DNA from 3 places in the Heyndrickxia acidicola genome. Region 1 is predicted to be linked to each of the others. Evidence: riboswitches for the same ligand, from Rfam matches in the RefSeq annotation. Region 1 holds a riboswitch; each other region holds the start of a gene.
What was found. Region 1 has a riboswitch for S-adenosylmethionine ahead of A5N88_RS03390 (phosphoadenylyl-sulfate reductase). Riboswitches for the same ligand answer to the same signal wherever they lie in the genome.

Region 1 (4,621 bases):
TTTGGGATCAAGAAAAAATTCATTGCTATGGTCCCTCTCAGGACGCCTTACAAGCTTCACTTCGCCGCCTGCATAATATTCATGCCTGCTGAATAGTTTTCTTACGCCTGGATGGGCTATATCTGAAGTTAAATAAACGTTGGCTGCCTCTTTTTCTTTATCCGGTTTATACACCTCATTTATTTCGATATAGCCATAGATAATTCCATCCTTTTTCAAAACAGCGGTATCACCCGGCTTTAAAGCCCTGGCTTTTCCTTCTGCAACAGGAAGGGTGACAGGAATACTCCAAGCAAGCCCTGATGCTAAGTGCATCGACTCAACTACAGCCTCGTAGTCATCCTTGTTCATAAATCCCTTTAATGGGCTGTAGGCTCCATTTGAAATTAGCTCCAAGTCACTTAAAGCCATTGAATCAAGCTCAATGTCATGCTGTGCGAATGGACTGTAGCTTTCCTCTGCAATCTGGTTAACTAATTTTCCGCCATGTGGTTTGATAAATGTCATTTATAATGCCTCCCTTTTTTTCATATCGCTTTTCAATTGCTTTGAACCGGTTTTTGCAAGGCTTGCTGTGAATAGAGTAGCCAGGATAACGGATAGGACAACAACTGTTGTATAAAAATTATGCCGTAAACAAAGCTGTATCAGAAAATATGCAGTAACCATCGATAATACTGGAGATACGACCCAGATTCTTACAATTAAAAACACAATGGGCTGCTTCCAAATCTCCTTTCCATTTTTAGCAGCACTTACTCCTGCTATAGCTGATGTGGTGACCTGTGTAATCGGAATAGGCAAACCATAGAGTGAAGCAAATGTGACCATAATGCCTGAAACACCTGAAATGGCAATTCCATTAGGGACTGATATCTTGACAATTTTTTTGGCGCTGGTTTCAATCACACGACCTCCAAGAGATAATACTCCTAAGACCATAAAGATGGCTCCTGTAAAAATCCCTGTTTTAATCGGTACAAGGCCTGCCCCAACTAAAGGACCAATCGCATTTCCGACATTATTCATTCCTGCTGCATATGCTTCAAGGCTCCCAGCCAGTATTAAAAGAATAGAACCAGCTCTTCTCCACTTTGGATTGACTTCCTTTGGGATATTTATAAACCTCCCGCCTTTTACAAGTAAGTATGTGACAAGCATTGCTGAAACAGGTACTGCAATCCAGAAAAAAACAATCGTCAATAGCTTTTCTGCGTGAAGAGATTGAAACGCCAGTCCCGCACCCACAATTGCCCCTACTGTTACTTCACTGGTTGACAGAGGGATACTTAACAGGTTTGCGATAAATAGGGTTCCAGCTGAAGAAATTAAGATGATTAAAACAACTTCCGGTGTAATAACTTTCTCCGGAATGATAGACTTGCTCAGCGTTTTTACAACCGCACCGCTGCCAAAAATCGCTCCCGCAAACAGTGCAAGAGAACATACAAGCAGAGCAATCATCTTCCGCTTAATCACCCCAGAACCATAGGATACACTCATAGAGGCTGCAGAGCCGCTTGCTCCAATGTTATAAGCAAAGAAGTAAGCCATCACGAAAGACAATATCACCACAAGCATTTTATTGTCCCTCAATAGGTGCTGTATGTAAGCCGCATTCCGTTTTGCCAATCCCAGCCCATCTTCCTTCACGGGTATTTTCACCGGAACTCACTGCACGAGTGCATGGAAAACAGCCGATACTTGGATAGCCGTTATCATGCAATTCATTGTAAGGCAAGTTGTTTTCTCGGATATATTTCCATACATCACCCCATGACCAATGAATCAAAGGACATACCTTGATAGAGTGAAAACGTTCATCCTTATTTACAAAATTCGTTTTGCCTCTGCTAACGGATTGATCTCTTCTTAGTCCCGAAATCCAAGCGGCAGCGCCCTGCAGGGTTTCTTCCAACGGTTTAATCTTACGAATGTTACAGCATTGATCAGGATCCCTAAGCCATAAAGCAGAACCATACTGCTGGGCTTGCTGATCGAGAGTCAAATGAGGTTTTTTTAACTGGATATTGAGCTCTGGGTACTTTCCTTTCACCTTTTCAATTAGGGCATAGGTTTCTGAAAAATGTACATCTGTATCCAGGAATACAATTTTGGCATCTTTCTTTACCTTTGAAATAAGATCAATCAGAACCATCCCTTCAGCACCAAAACTGCATGAATAAATAATGGATTCACCAAATTCCTTATAAGCCCAGTTTAAAACCCTTAAGGCTCCTTTTGTAGCATCTGTCGGTTCCAACTCTTGGAAGGGGTCTTCAAGAAACCTGTCATAAGTTAACGCTTGTTCATTTCTCAATGCATTTTAACCTCTCTTTCATATTTGTTTACTAGGATTTTGATAAATAAAAACGTCTTCTCACCCAACAGTAAGAAGACGTCATCCACATTTTAACAGTGATTTTCATCCGCTTATCTCTCAGGAAAACCTGTAGGAATTGGCACAGTTTTCAACAAGAATCTGTTGCCGAGGTTTCGCAGGGCCTATCCCTCCACCTCTCTAGATAAGGTATATATTTTATTCAACTTGTTGATATTTTATATCCTTCTGTCAATTCAGTCAATAATAAATTTGTATTATCTTCATTTTTGCCTAATTCAGTTAATTATACGTTTATAAGAATAAATAAATGCAGCACAATAAATTTATTTCCATGCTTACTCGTTACTAGTCCAAGTCGTTATCTACCACCAGCTTTTAACCTAAAAGACTGAACTTTTATCGTTCAGTCTTTTGCTGTGTATTGCTAGATAATGAATGGTTTGACTTTTCACCTTGATGACCAAGCCTTTCAACTTCCTCCAAATCATCCATGAAGTGCCCTTCCTGAGTTGGATTCCATAAACTGTTTAAACTTTCCTGCCTTATCTTTCGTTTGTTTTTACCCACGATGGATCCCCCCTTTCTTGTCCTATGTTTTGCTTTATGGTTTATCCTTAAACTCTCGAACCTCCCATTACCCTCTAAAATCTTGGGAAAAGGGATTCGATTTATATATTTTTATTCATGTACTAAATTCAAAAAAGCAGCTGCCAGTGCAGCTGCTTTAACTTATTTTTTTGTAGTCGAATGTGGCGAATTGTTTTTATTAGGAACTATTGTTTTTTTAGAATTTATTTGTCCTGGCACAGGATTTATCCTTTGATCAGAAGTGTAATCATAATCTTCCCGGTTTATCGGAGTGAATCCCGGCGGCGTATAAAAACGAAGCAAGTCATCGTTTACAACTTTATCAGACATATTAAGCTTTGTTTTGATAATGTTGTCATTTTTCAAACATTGATTCGGATCCACACTGGCTCCGGTCGAATTACTATAGCAAATTCCTTTTACCTGTGTATAATTCGGTGAAACATAGTCACCATTCCTAAAAGGTACAACCTGGTCATGATCTTTTGATAATAAATCGGAGCCAAAGTCGATGTAATTCTTCGTATCTATTCCAAGTAAATGTAAGATTGTAGAACGTACGTCCACTTCTCCGCCATAGGTATGTTCAATTTTTCCCTTTACTCCAGGAACATGAATGAATAATGGTACACGCTGGAGCTGTGCACTATCAAAAGGACTAATGGTTTTCTTGCCCAATACCTTTGCCAAAGCAGCATCATGGCTGTCAGATAAACCATAATGGTCACCATACATGACAATGACGGTATGGTCATACAAGCCTGATTGCTTTAAATACGTAAAGAATTGTTCCAAAGACTGATCCATATAGTTGGCAGTTTTGAAATAATTATCAACAATTGAATCACCTGTATTGGCAGAAGGGAAAGATGATTTATCCCTTAATTCAAACGGAAAATGATTCGAAAGTGTAATGAATTTTGTATAGAATGGCTGAGGGAAGTTTTTTAAATAAGGCATAGCCTCTTTGAAGAATGGCTTATCTTCCATGCCATAATTAATCGTATTTTTTGTGCTCATATCAAAGTAGCTTGCATCAAAGAAACGGTCGTATCCAAGCGATTTGTACATTTCATCCCGATTCCAGAATGTTTTATAATTCCCATGAAATACAGCAGAGGAATATCCCTTTGTATTGAGTATGGCAGGAGTCGCCTGGTACGTATTCATCGCTTTCAAAGTGAAAACAGCACCGTTTGATAATGGAAACAAGCCATTTTCCATCATGAATTCAGCATCAGATGTTTTACCCTGTCCGGTCTGATGGAAAAAGTTATCAAAATAAAATGTATTTGGGTCATGAGTCAATTTATTTAAAAAAGGAGTTACCTCTTGTCCCCCTATTTTTTGGTTTATCACAAAGTTTTGAAAGGATTCCATTGATACAAAAATCACATTCATTCCTTTTGCTTTTCCGAACAATTTGGGATTTGGATCGGTCTTATTTGCTTTCAAATAATTTTGCACATCTACAATATCGCTGCTGTCCGCAAAAGCCCTTTGAGCGGACGTCATTGTCGTCTGAGCAGCATCATAAATTGTATAGTTGTACAGCCCTAGATACTTTACAATGTAGTTACGGTCAAACGTTCTTGATAAAAGCTCTGGACGATTAATTTCGGCAATGCCTAAATTAACGATAAAAATAGAAATAGCTGCAGCAAAAACTCCAGTAATCATACGACGATT
Region 2 (4,621 bases), 4.0 Mb from region 1:
AGACGAATCGATTCCGCCTGAAAGGAAAGAGCCTACAGGAACGTCTGGATCGCTGATCATATGAGAATTTACAGAATCAAAGAGAACATCTCTTATTTCTTTAACAAATTCATCCTCTGATTTTTGTACCGGCTTAAAGGAAGCCTTCCAGAACCGCTCAATCTTCATTGGCTTTCCAAGCTTCTTAATGAAGTAGTGTCCAGGCTCAAGCTTTTGAATGCCGTCTGTCATTGTATATGGCTCAGGCACAAATTGATAGGTCATGTAATACTGAACAGCATCGTAGTTAAGCACATCATTTTTCATGGCTAGCAATATACTTTTCTTTTCAGAACCAAAGAAAGTCCGGTTTTCTTCTTCACGGTAGAAGAATGGCTTTATGCCAAAATGATCACGGGCTCCATACAAGGATTGTTCCTGTTTGTCCCAAATAACAAAGGCGAACATACCGCGTAATCTTTCAACTGTTTTTTCTTTGATTTTGCTGTATAGTGCAACAATAACTTCAGTATCGGAAGAAGTTTCAAACTTCAAGCCGGCATCCATCAGTTCTTTTCTTATTTCTGCATAGTTGTAAATCTCTCCATTGAAGACAATCCAGTAACGTTCATTTTCATAAGTCAACGGCTGATGGCCCGCTTCCAGGTCAATAAAGCTCAGTCTGCGAAAACCGAACTGGATATGTTCATCCTCATAGAACCCTTCATCATCAGGTCCGCGGTGCGTAATAATATTATTCATATTTTTAAACAACTGCTGATCGTTGTTTGTCCGTTCAAATGCTTTGTCATGTATGCATCCAATAAATCCACACATATGTAGGTCACCTGCTTTAATTAAGGATAGTTTAATGGTACGGCCTTTCAATACTCTCATTATAAGTATTTTAAACGCCGTTTATAAATTTTGTGAAATTCAGAACGATGTCCGCTCCCTAAGTAAACATTTCGAAAAGAAAATAAGATACCTGGGGGTCTTAAAAAGGATTGTGACAAAAAACACAAACCATGTAAAGAGATTTTTTTATAAAAGTTGTCATAAAAAAATGCACTTTATAATACTACCACTTTTCATCCAGATTTGCAGTAGACATTTACCCGTATTTCCTTCTTGTTTAGAAAACAGTCGCTTGTTTTGAGCGAAAAGATTAAACGGGGCGTATGGGACATAGGAAGTTTGATTTGGCTGCCATGGTGCGATAGGTCTAATAACCATGGCTTGGCACAGAGACGGCTTCATGCTGGAGGTGAAGGAAAATTCACTTCGTAAATCGCTCAAATTGGTCTTCATGTTGGCAATGAAGGACCAAACCACTTGGTCCAAAGCCTATTTTGGCCTTCATGACGGCGATGAAGGACTTTTCCTCTTCACCAATCCACTCTAACGTCCTTCATCCAGATCAGAAGTACTTTTTCTCTAGTTCGATCCCCCATTCCAGCCATAGAAAAAAGGAGTTACAATTTGACTTGTAACTCCTTTACCTTTATTACTTAGTTAATTCACGAAGTGCATCTACTTTATCTGTACGTTCCCAAGGAAGGTCTACGTCTGTGCGTCCAAAGTGTCCGTAAGCAGCTGTTTGCTTATAGATAGGACGGCGAAGATCAAGCATTTTAATGATGCCTGCGGGGCGAAGGTCGAAGCTTGAACGAACTGCATCAATTAATGCATCCTCTGACACAGTACCTGTTCCAAATGTATCAACTGCAATGGATACCGGCTGCGCCACACCAATTGCATACGCAAGCTGAACCTCACATTTTTCAGCCAATCCGGCAGCAACGATATTTTTCGCTACGTATCTTGCAGCGTATGCAGCTGAACGGTCAACCTTTGTAGGATCTTTACCGGAGAATGCACCGCCTCCGTGGCGAGCGTATCCGCCGTAAGTGTCAACAATGATCTTACGTCCTGTTAAACCAGCATCTCCTTGTGGTCCGCCAATAACAAAACGGCCGGTTGGATTAATGAAATACTTTGTATTTTCATCGATTAGCTCACTAGGCACAACTGGATTGATAACAAATTCTTTAACATCCTTTTGAATTTGTTCAAGAGTAGTTTCAGGGTTATGCTGTGTAGAAATGACAATGGTATCAATACGAACAGGCTTATCGTTTTCATCATACTCTACTGTAACCTGTGTTTTTGCATCTGGACGAAGGTAAGTTAAAATTTCTTCTTTACGAACCTCAGCGATACGGCGTGCAAGCTTATGAGAAAGAGAAATTGGAAGAGGCATTAGTTCCTCTGTCTCGTTGCAGGCAAAACCAAACATTAGACCTTGGTCACCCGCACCAATCGCTTCGATTTGCTCTTCAGTCATTTGTCCTTCACGTGCTTCAAGTGCCTGGTCGACACCCATCGCAATATCCGGAGACTGTTCATCAATAGAGGTTAATACTGCGCATGTTTCAGCATCAAAGCCGTATTTTGCACGAGTATAGCCAATTCCTTTAATTGTTTCACGTACAATTTTTGGAATATCCACATAAGTACTTGTTGTAATTTCACCGGCAACAAGAACAAGGCCTGTTGTAACAGAAGTTTCACATGCTACACGAGCATTCGCATCCTTTTCAAGAATCGCATCTAAAATTGAATCGGAAATCTGGTCACAAATTTTATCAGGATGCCCTTCGGTAACTGATTCAGATGTAAATAAGCGACGTTTGTTTGACATCTTTCTTCCTCCCTTGAATGGAATTCACAGGCTAATACCTCCTGTGGATCAGTTCTATATTTAGTTCACGGTACTCATTTCCCTAATAGTATGAAATAAACATCGGATTTTTATCATGCTGGTTTTCGCATAGATTGTTGCTTTTTGTACAATGACTAAGTTGCTCTTAAAAAAGGTTTGCAAACCCAGCCTTGTGTTTTAAATGTAACAACAACGCTTATTACGAAAGCCCTTTAAAAAAATCCAGCCCAATAGAGGTTATGCGCTTTTTTCCATAAATAAAAACCTTTCCCTGTGCTTAGCTAATGAGGAAAGGTTTAGATCAAAAATCGCGCCTTTCACTCTTATCGTTCAAGGATTGAACCTTGCAACAGTTAGCACCTTTGCCTAGATAAGCTTTGGCATCCTTTAGAAAAGAATGTATTGGCTGTACCTAGAGGCAGGTTGCTGGGTTTCATCGGGTCAGTCCCTCCACCAGCTCGGGATAAGAGTATCCGTACAAGGTAAAATCATACTCAATTTGACATGGAGTGTCAATAAATAAATGAGAGAAGATAAAAACAATTTTATTTGGAACCTTCTTATTACCTTGTCCCTTATGAAAAGAAATATATTCATAATATGTCCCAAGTTCTTTATAATAGGTTCTATTAAAATTTCTAAATTGAAAACTGCTCGTTTTTTAGCTCATTTTACAGCAGAGCTGAAAGGCGTGTGAAACCAACGTTTCACACGAATGAGCTAAAAAACAACAAAGTCCCATATTAAAATAGAACAAATCCTACCATAAGCGTTCATTGCTTTCATTTCAATAGCCACCCTGAAAATGTTTTCCAATTATATAAGTCAAAATACCTTTTTGCGATAGCACAAATAAAAAAACAAATAAATAGTATAGATTATTATTTCAAATGTGTTATACTAATTACATGCAGAGCAATCATTAAACAAATATCTAGAAAAAGGAAGGTTAATATCGATGAATTCATTGGATATCTCAAATGAAATATCTGAATTATTAAATGGCCCTAATGTATATACGCAGCTATCTGTACCTCAATTAGTTGAAAGGGTCCTGTCAAGAAAAGAAGCAATATTAACCTCAACCGGTGCGGTTTGTGCAGAAACAGGCAAATACACCGGCCGGTCACCCAAAGATAAATATATTGTAGAGGAAGACGCTACAAAGGATAAAATAGATTGGGGAACGGTTAATCAGCCTATTTCCTCAGAAGTATTTGATCGTCTCTATCATAAAATGGTCAGCTTTCTTCAAAATAAGGAAGAAGTGTTTGTTTTTAAAGGCTTTGCCGGTGCAGACAGGAGCTACAGACTGCCTATTCAGGTCATTAATGAGTATGCATGGCATAACCTTTTTGCCCATCAGTTATTTATTCGCCCTACGGAAGAAGAGCTTCCTTTCCATCAGGCGGAATTTACTATCCTATCCGCCCCTACCTTTAAAGCGGTTCCAGAAGTGGATGGTACAAAATCTGAAACCTTTATCATTATCTCCTTTGAGCGCCGCATCATCCTGATTGGCGGGACAGAGTATGCTGGAGAAATGAAAAAGGGGATCTTCTCCATCATGAATTATCTTCTTCCGGAAAAAGGATCCTTGCCAATGCACTGCTCAGCAAACGTGGGGCCGGAAGGAGATGTAGCTCTTTTCTTCGGATTATCCGGTACAGGAAAGACCACATTATCTGCGGATCCAAACCGGAAACTGATTGGCGATGATGAGCATGGATGGTCTCCAAATGGCGTCTTTAATATAGAAGGCGGATGCTACGCAAAATGCATTGACTTATCCAGAGAAAAGGAACCTCAAATCTATGATGCCATTCGCTTTGGCTCCGTTCTCGAGAATGTAGTGGTTCATCAGGATACTCGTGTTCCAGACTATTCAGACCAATCCTTAACGGAAAATACGAGGGC
Region 3 (4,621 bases), 1.2 Mb from region 1:
CCAGAGTTCTGGTAAAATAACCAAATCACATTTTTCCTCACTAGCCTTGTGAATCCATTTCTCAGCATTTTCATAATTTTTTTCAGGCTGCCCAAAATGAATATCCATTTGAATACATGCCATTTTTTTCAGCAAAGGATTTTTCCTCCTCATTTTTAGATTATCTCTTTACATTGGCTTCTTTTCGTTATAACATTTGTTACTAGATTTTAAAAGTTCAAAATTAAAAGAAAAGCGGAAGGGACCTGCTAATCGGCGACCAGCATATGACGGGCCGTCAAAGAAGGTACGATCTTTAACCTTCTTGACGGAATGGCATATGACCTCGAGCCGATGGTTAGGAAGGATTGATTTGTATCCTTCCAGCTGGAGCTGGACAAAAGAAAAGCGGAAGGGCCCCGCTTTGATTGCAGTAAGGAGGAAAAAATGAAAACTTTTTCGAAATCAGATTTGTTAAAATCCCTGCCATCCCAATTTTTTGCTTCTCTTGTAGGTAAAGTCGAAAAAGTAAAGGCAGAGGGTTATGATGTGATAAATTTAGGCCAAGGGAACCCTGATCAGCCTACTCCAGGCCACATTGTAAAAAAACTTCAGGAGGCTGCTGCAAACCCTGTAAATCATAAGTATTCCCCATTTAGGGGTTTTTCCTATTTGAAGGAAGCAGCGGCAGCTTTTTATGAGCGTGAATACGGTGTCAAAGCAGATCCAGCCAAGGAAATAGCCATATTATTTGGGGGCAAGGCCGGGTTGGTAGAGCTTCCTCCATGCCTTCTAAATCCAGGGGATACGGTCTTAGTGCCTGATCCCGGTTATCCGGACTACTGGTCTGGAGTAGCACTTGCCCAAGCGAAAATGCATACTATGCCTCTTTTGGAGGAAAACGGATTTAAGCCTGATTTTTCATCCATCAGTACAGAAGAGGCTGAAAAAGCAAAATTAATGTTCTTGAACTATCCGAATAATCCGACAGGAGCTACTGCTGATTTGGCCTTTTTTAAAAAAACCATTGAATTTGCCAATGAACATGATATCTGTGTCGTGCATGACTTTGCCTATGGCGCTATTGGCTTTGATGGAAAGAAACCTGTTAGTTTTTTGCAGGCTGAAGGAGCGAAAAAGGTCGGAATTGAAATTTACACCTTTTCTAAAACCTATAACATGGCAGGCTGGCGGGTTGGTTTTGCAATAGGCAATGAGAGTGTAATCGAAGCATTGAATCTTTTTCAGGATCATCTATACGTAAGTCTTTTTGGAGCAGTACAAGAGGCTGCAGCGGCCGCATTATTGGAATCACAGGAGTGTGTAGATGCACTTGTTTCTATGTATGAAACAAGAAGAAACATTTTGGTGGAAGGACTCCGAAAGATTGGCTGGAACATTGCCGCTCCAAAGGGATCATTTTTTGCCTGGCTAAAGGTCCCTGAAGGATATACTTCTGAACAATTTTCTGATGTACTTTTATACCAGGCAAAGGTAGCAGTAGCACCCGGAATTGGTTTTGGTACCTATGGTGAAGGATATGTGCGTGTTGGCTTGCTGGAAACGGAAGAGCGGCTTCGGGAAGCGGTTGAAAGAATCGGAGACTTAAAAATATTTAAATAATTTTCAATTGACAATATTGTGTATGGATGGCATAATCCTATTTGAATTAACAATCTGATAATTATATAACTATTTCTTATCAAGAGCAGGCGGAGGGACGAGCCCATTGAAGCCCGGCAACCGATCTAAGGATTTTCTTTAGGCACGGTGCTAATTCTTGCAGCTAAAAGGCTGAGAGATAAGAAGACGGTAGAATTCCACCTCTTCTTATCGAAGAGGTTTTTTATTGTTTATGAAAAGAAAAGGTAAGAAATCGCTCGAGTCATAAGCCCAGCCATCATTGAAGGGGAAGAACACCCTTCAAAGCTGCCTTGTCTTATGCTGTTCGCCGATGGTCAATCGCCCTCCGCTTTTATTGTAGTCAACAAGTTTTTGCATAATTGGTTAAGAGGTGAGGAAATGAGTGAAGTAACAGCAACGTATAAATTTTATGGAAAACCGGGAACTTTCGAAAAAAAGGCTGAGGACATTGCTCTTGGATTAACAGTGGGATCATGGACGAACCTGGCCATATTGGAAAAGGAGCAGCTAAAAAAGCATAAAGGTTATGTTTTGAAAGTTATTGAGGGAGTAGATGAAGATGGCAGAACCTTTGCTGAAATTATCATTTCTTATCCATCAGTAAATTTCAGTCCTGATCTGCCAGCCATTCTTACTACGGTTTTTGGAAAGCTTTCGTTAGATGGAGAAGTAAAACTTTTAAATTTGGAATTTTCAGAGTCGGTTGAAAGGAATTTTCCCGGTCCGAGATTTGGAATCGATGGCATTAGAGATAGGCTGGGCGTAACAGATCGTCCGCTGGTGATGAGCATATTTAAAGGGGTAATCGGCAGAGATTTACTATTTCTTGAAAAACAGCTTCGAGATCAGGCTCTGGGGGGTGTAGATTTAGTTAAGGATGATGAAATCCTTTTTGAAAGTAATCTAGCTCCATTTGCTGAGCGTATCAAAATGGGGAGAAGAGTCCTGGATGAAGTGCATGAGCAAACGGGACATCGAACACTCTATGCGGTCAATCTTACAGGACGCACATCGGAGGTTATTTCCAAGGCACGGCTTGCAAGAGAACTTGGTGCAGATGCTCTTCTTTTCAACGTATTTACATACGGTTTAGATGTATTGCAGGAACTTAGAGAAGACCCGGAAATTGACATTCCCTTAATGGCTCACCCTGCATTTAGTGGAGCGTTTACCCAATCGAGCCACTATGGGGTTTCCCATAAGCTATTTCTTGGAAAACTTCTTCGGTTGGCTGGAGCGGACTTTGGTTTATTTCCATCTCCATATGGAAGCGTTGCCCTTGAAAGAGAAGCAACCCTTGGGATTGGACATGAACTTACAGTTGAACGCCGTTATAAAAAGTCCTTCCCTGTTCCTTCGGCAGGCATCCATCCAGGTTTAGTACCCTTAATTTATAGAGATTTTGGAGAAGAATCTGTGATCAACGCCGGTGGGGGAATCCATGGACATCCAGATGGAGCAATAGGCGGCGGGAAAGCATTCCGTCAAGCGGTTGAAGCTGTTCTTCAAAAACAAACGTTGAGGGAAGCAGCAAAAGAACATAAAGAGCTGGAAAAAGCCATAGTGTTGTGGGGCAGCCAAGAGGTGAGTGAAGGGTGAAGAAGCCAATTATTTTTTGCGACTTTGATGGAACTGTAACGGATAATGATAATATTATTTCTTTAATGAAACAGTTTGCACCTCCTGAATGGGTGCCAATAAAGGATAGGGTGCTGAACCAAACCATTACCATACAAGATGGGGTTAGCCGGATGTTTTCTTTAATAGAGTCTGATAAAAAAAAGGAAATGATTCATTTTTTAAAGAAAACGGCCGCAATTAGGGAAGGATTTCAAGAATTTCTGGAGTTTGCAGAAAATCGCTCTATCCCTTTTTATATTGTAAGCGGAGGAATGGACTTTTTTGTAGAGCCTTTACTGGATCCATATGGGCCCATTAAAGAAATTTATTGCAATCAAGCCAGCTTTAAAGGGGAGTTTGTAGAAATTAAGTGGCCATATCCATGTGATAAGGAATGCCAAAATGGCTGCGGCTGCTGTAAGCCGACCATTATTCGCTCTCTTTCAAGAGAAGAGCATTTTACGATTGTCATTGGCGACTCCATTACAGATTTAGAAGCGGCAAAACAGGCAGATTTGGTATTGGCCCGTGATTTTTTGAGTAAAGCCTGTGAGAAACAGGGAATTCGCTATATACCTTTTGAGACGTTCTTTGATTGCCGGGCAATTCTAGAACAGAATTTGGAGGTGGTGTAATGAGTCTATATCAAGAAAAGTGGAATGAATTAGCGGATATCAAAGCGGAGCTTGCTGAAAGAGACTGGTTTATGGGCACCAGTGGAAACCTTTCGATTAAGATTACAAATGAGCCCTTAGAGTTTTTAGTAACAGCAAGCGGCAAGGATAAACGGAAAAGAACAGCTGAAGACTTTCTACATGTCAATTCAGAGGGAGAAAAGATTGAAGAAACCCATTTAAAGCCCTCCGCTGAGACACTTCTTCACAAGGAAATTTATCAAAAAACCAATGCTGGCTGCAGCCTGCATGTTCATACTGTTGCCAATAATGTCATTTCGGAGCTTTACTACCAGGATTTCGAGGTGGTTTTTAAGGGACAGGAATTGATTAAGGCATTTGATCTCTGGGAGGAAGATGCTGAACTTTCCATTCCTATCATTACAAATCATGCTGATATATCGGTCCTTGCACGGGAGTTCGGCCGTCATATTAAGTCAGATAAAGGAGCCGTTCTCATTCATAATCATGGAATAACGGCATGGGGAAGAACAGGATTTGAAGCGAAAAAGATTCTGGAGGCCTGTGAATTTTTATTCCAGTACCAGCTATCTTTGCTGCAAATAAATAAATTTAGTCGAGGAGGAGTATTATCATGACAACGATTTTAGTACAAGGAACGAAACGCCGTATTGAAAATCAGGAAGAAGTTATTGAATTTTTAAATGATCAAGGAGTTATTTATGAAAGCTGGAATATTGAGA

Region 2: another riboswitch for S-adenosylmethionine. It lies ahead of metK (methionine adenosyltransferase); the one in region 1 lies ahead of A5N88_RS03390 (phosphoadenylyl-sulfate reductase).
Region 3: another riboswitch for S-adenosylmethionine. It lies ahead of A5N88_RS09010 (2,3-diketo-5-methylthiopentyl-1-phosphate enolase); the one in region 1 lies ahead of A5N88_RS03390 (phosphoadenylyl-sulfate reductase).

What each region holds. Positions count from the first base shown of each region.
Region 1 covers NZ_KV440953.1:715,720-720,340, reverse strand. The annotation lists gene sat (sulfate adenylyltransferase) at 1-507, opposite strand, end outside; gene cysP (sulfate permease) at 508-1,632, opposite strand; gene A5N88_RS03390 (phosphoadenylyl-sulfate reductase) at 1,583-2,320, opposite strand; SAM riboswitch class I at 2,431-2,532, opposite strand; gene A5N88_RS24675 (hypothetical protein) at 2,741-2,911, opposite strand; gene ltaS (lipoteichoic acid synthase) at 3,074-4,621, opposite strand, start outside.
Region 2 covers NZ_KV440953.1:4,714,354-4,718,974, reverse strand. The annotation lists gene asnB (asparagine synthase (glutamine-hydrolyzing)) at 1-816, opposite strand, end outside; gene A5N88_RS25250 (hypothetical protein) at 1,214-1,384, shown strand; gene metK (methionine adenosyltransferase) at 1,487-2,683, opposite strand; SAM riboswitch class I at 3,025-3,174, opposite strand; gene pckA (phosphoenolpyruvate carboxykinase (ATP)) at 3,663-4,621, shown strand, end outside.
Region 3 covers NZ_KV440953.1:1,927,049-1,931,669, reverse strand. The annotation lists gene A5N88_RS09020 (carbon-nitrogen family hydrolase) at 1-135, opposite strand, end outside; gene A5N88_RS09015 (pyridoxal phosphate-dependent aminotransferase) at 427-1,602, shown strand; SAM riboswitch class I at 1,676-1,787, shown strand; gene A5N88_RS09010 (2,3-diketo-5-methylthiopentyl-1-phosphate enolase) at 2,002-3,222, shown strand; gene A5N88_RS09005 (2-hydroxy-3-keto-5-methylthiopentenyl-1-phosphate phosphatase) at 3,219-3,878, shown strand; gene A5N88_RS09000 (methylthioribulose 1-phosphate dehydratase) at 3,878-4,516, shown strand; gene A5N88_RS08995 (1,2-dihydroxy-3-keto-5-methylthiopentene dioxygenase) at 4,513-4,621, shown strand, end outside.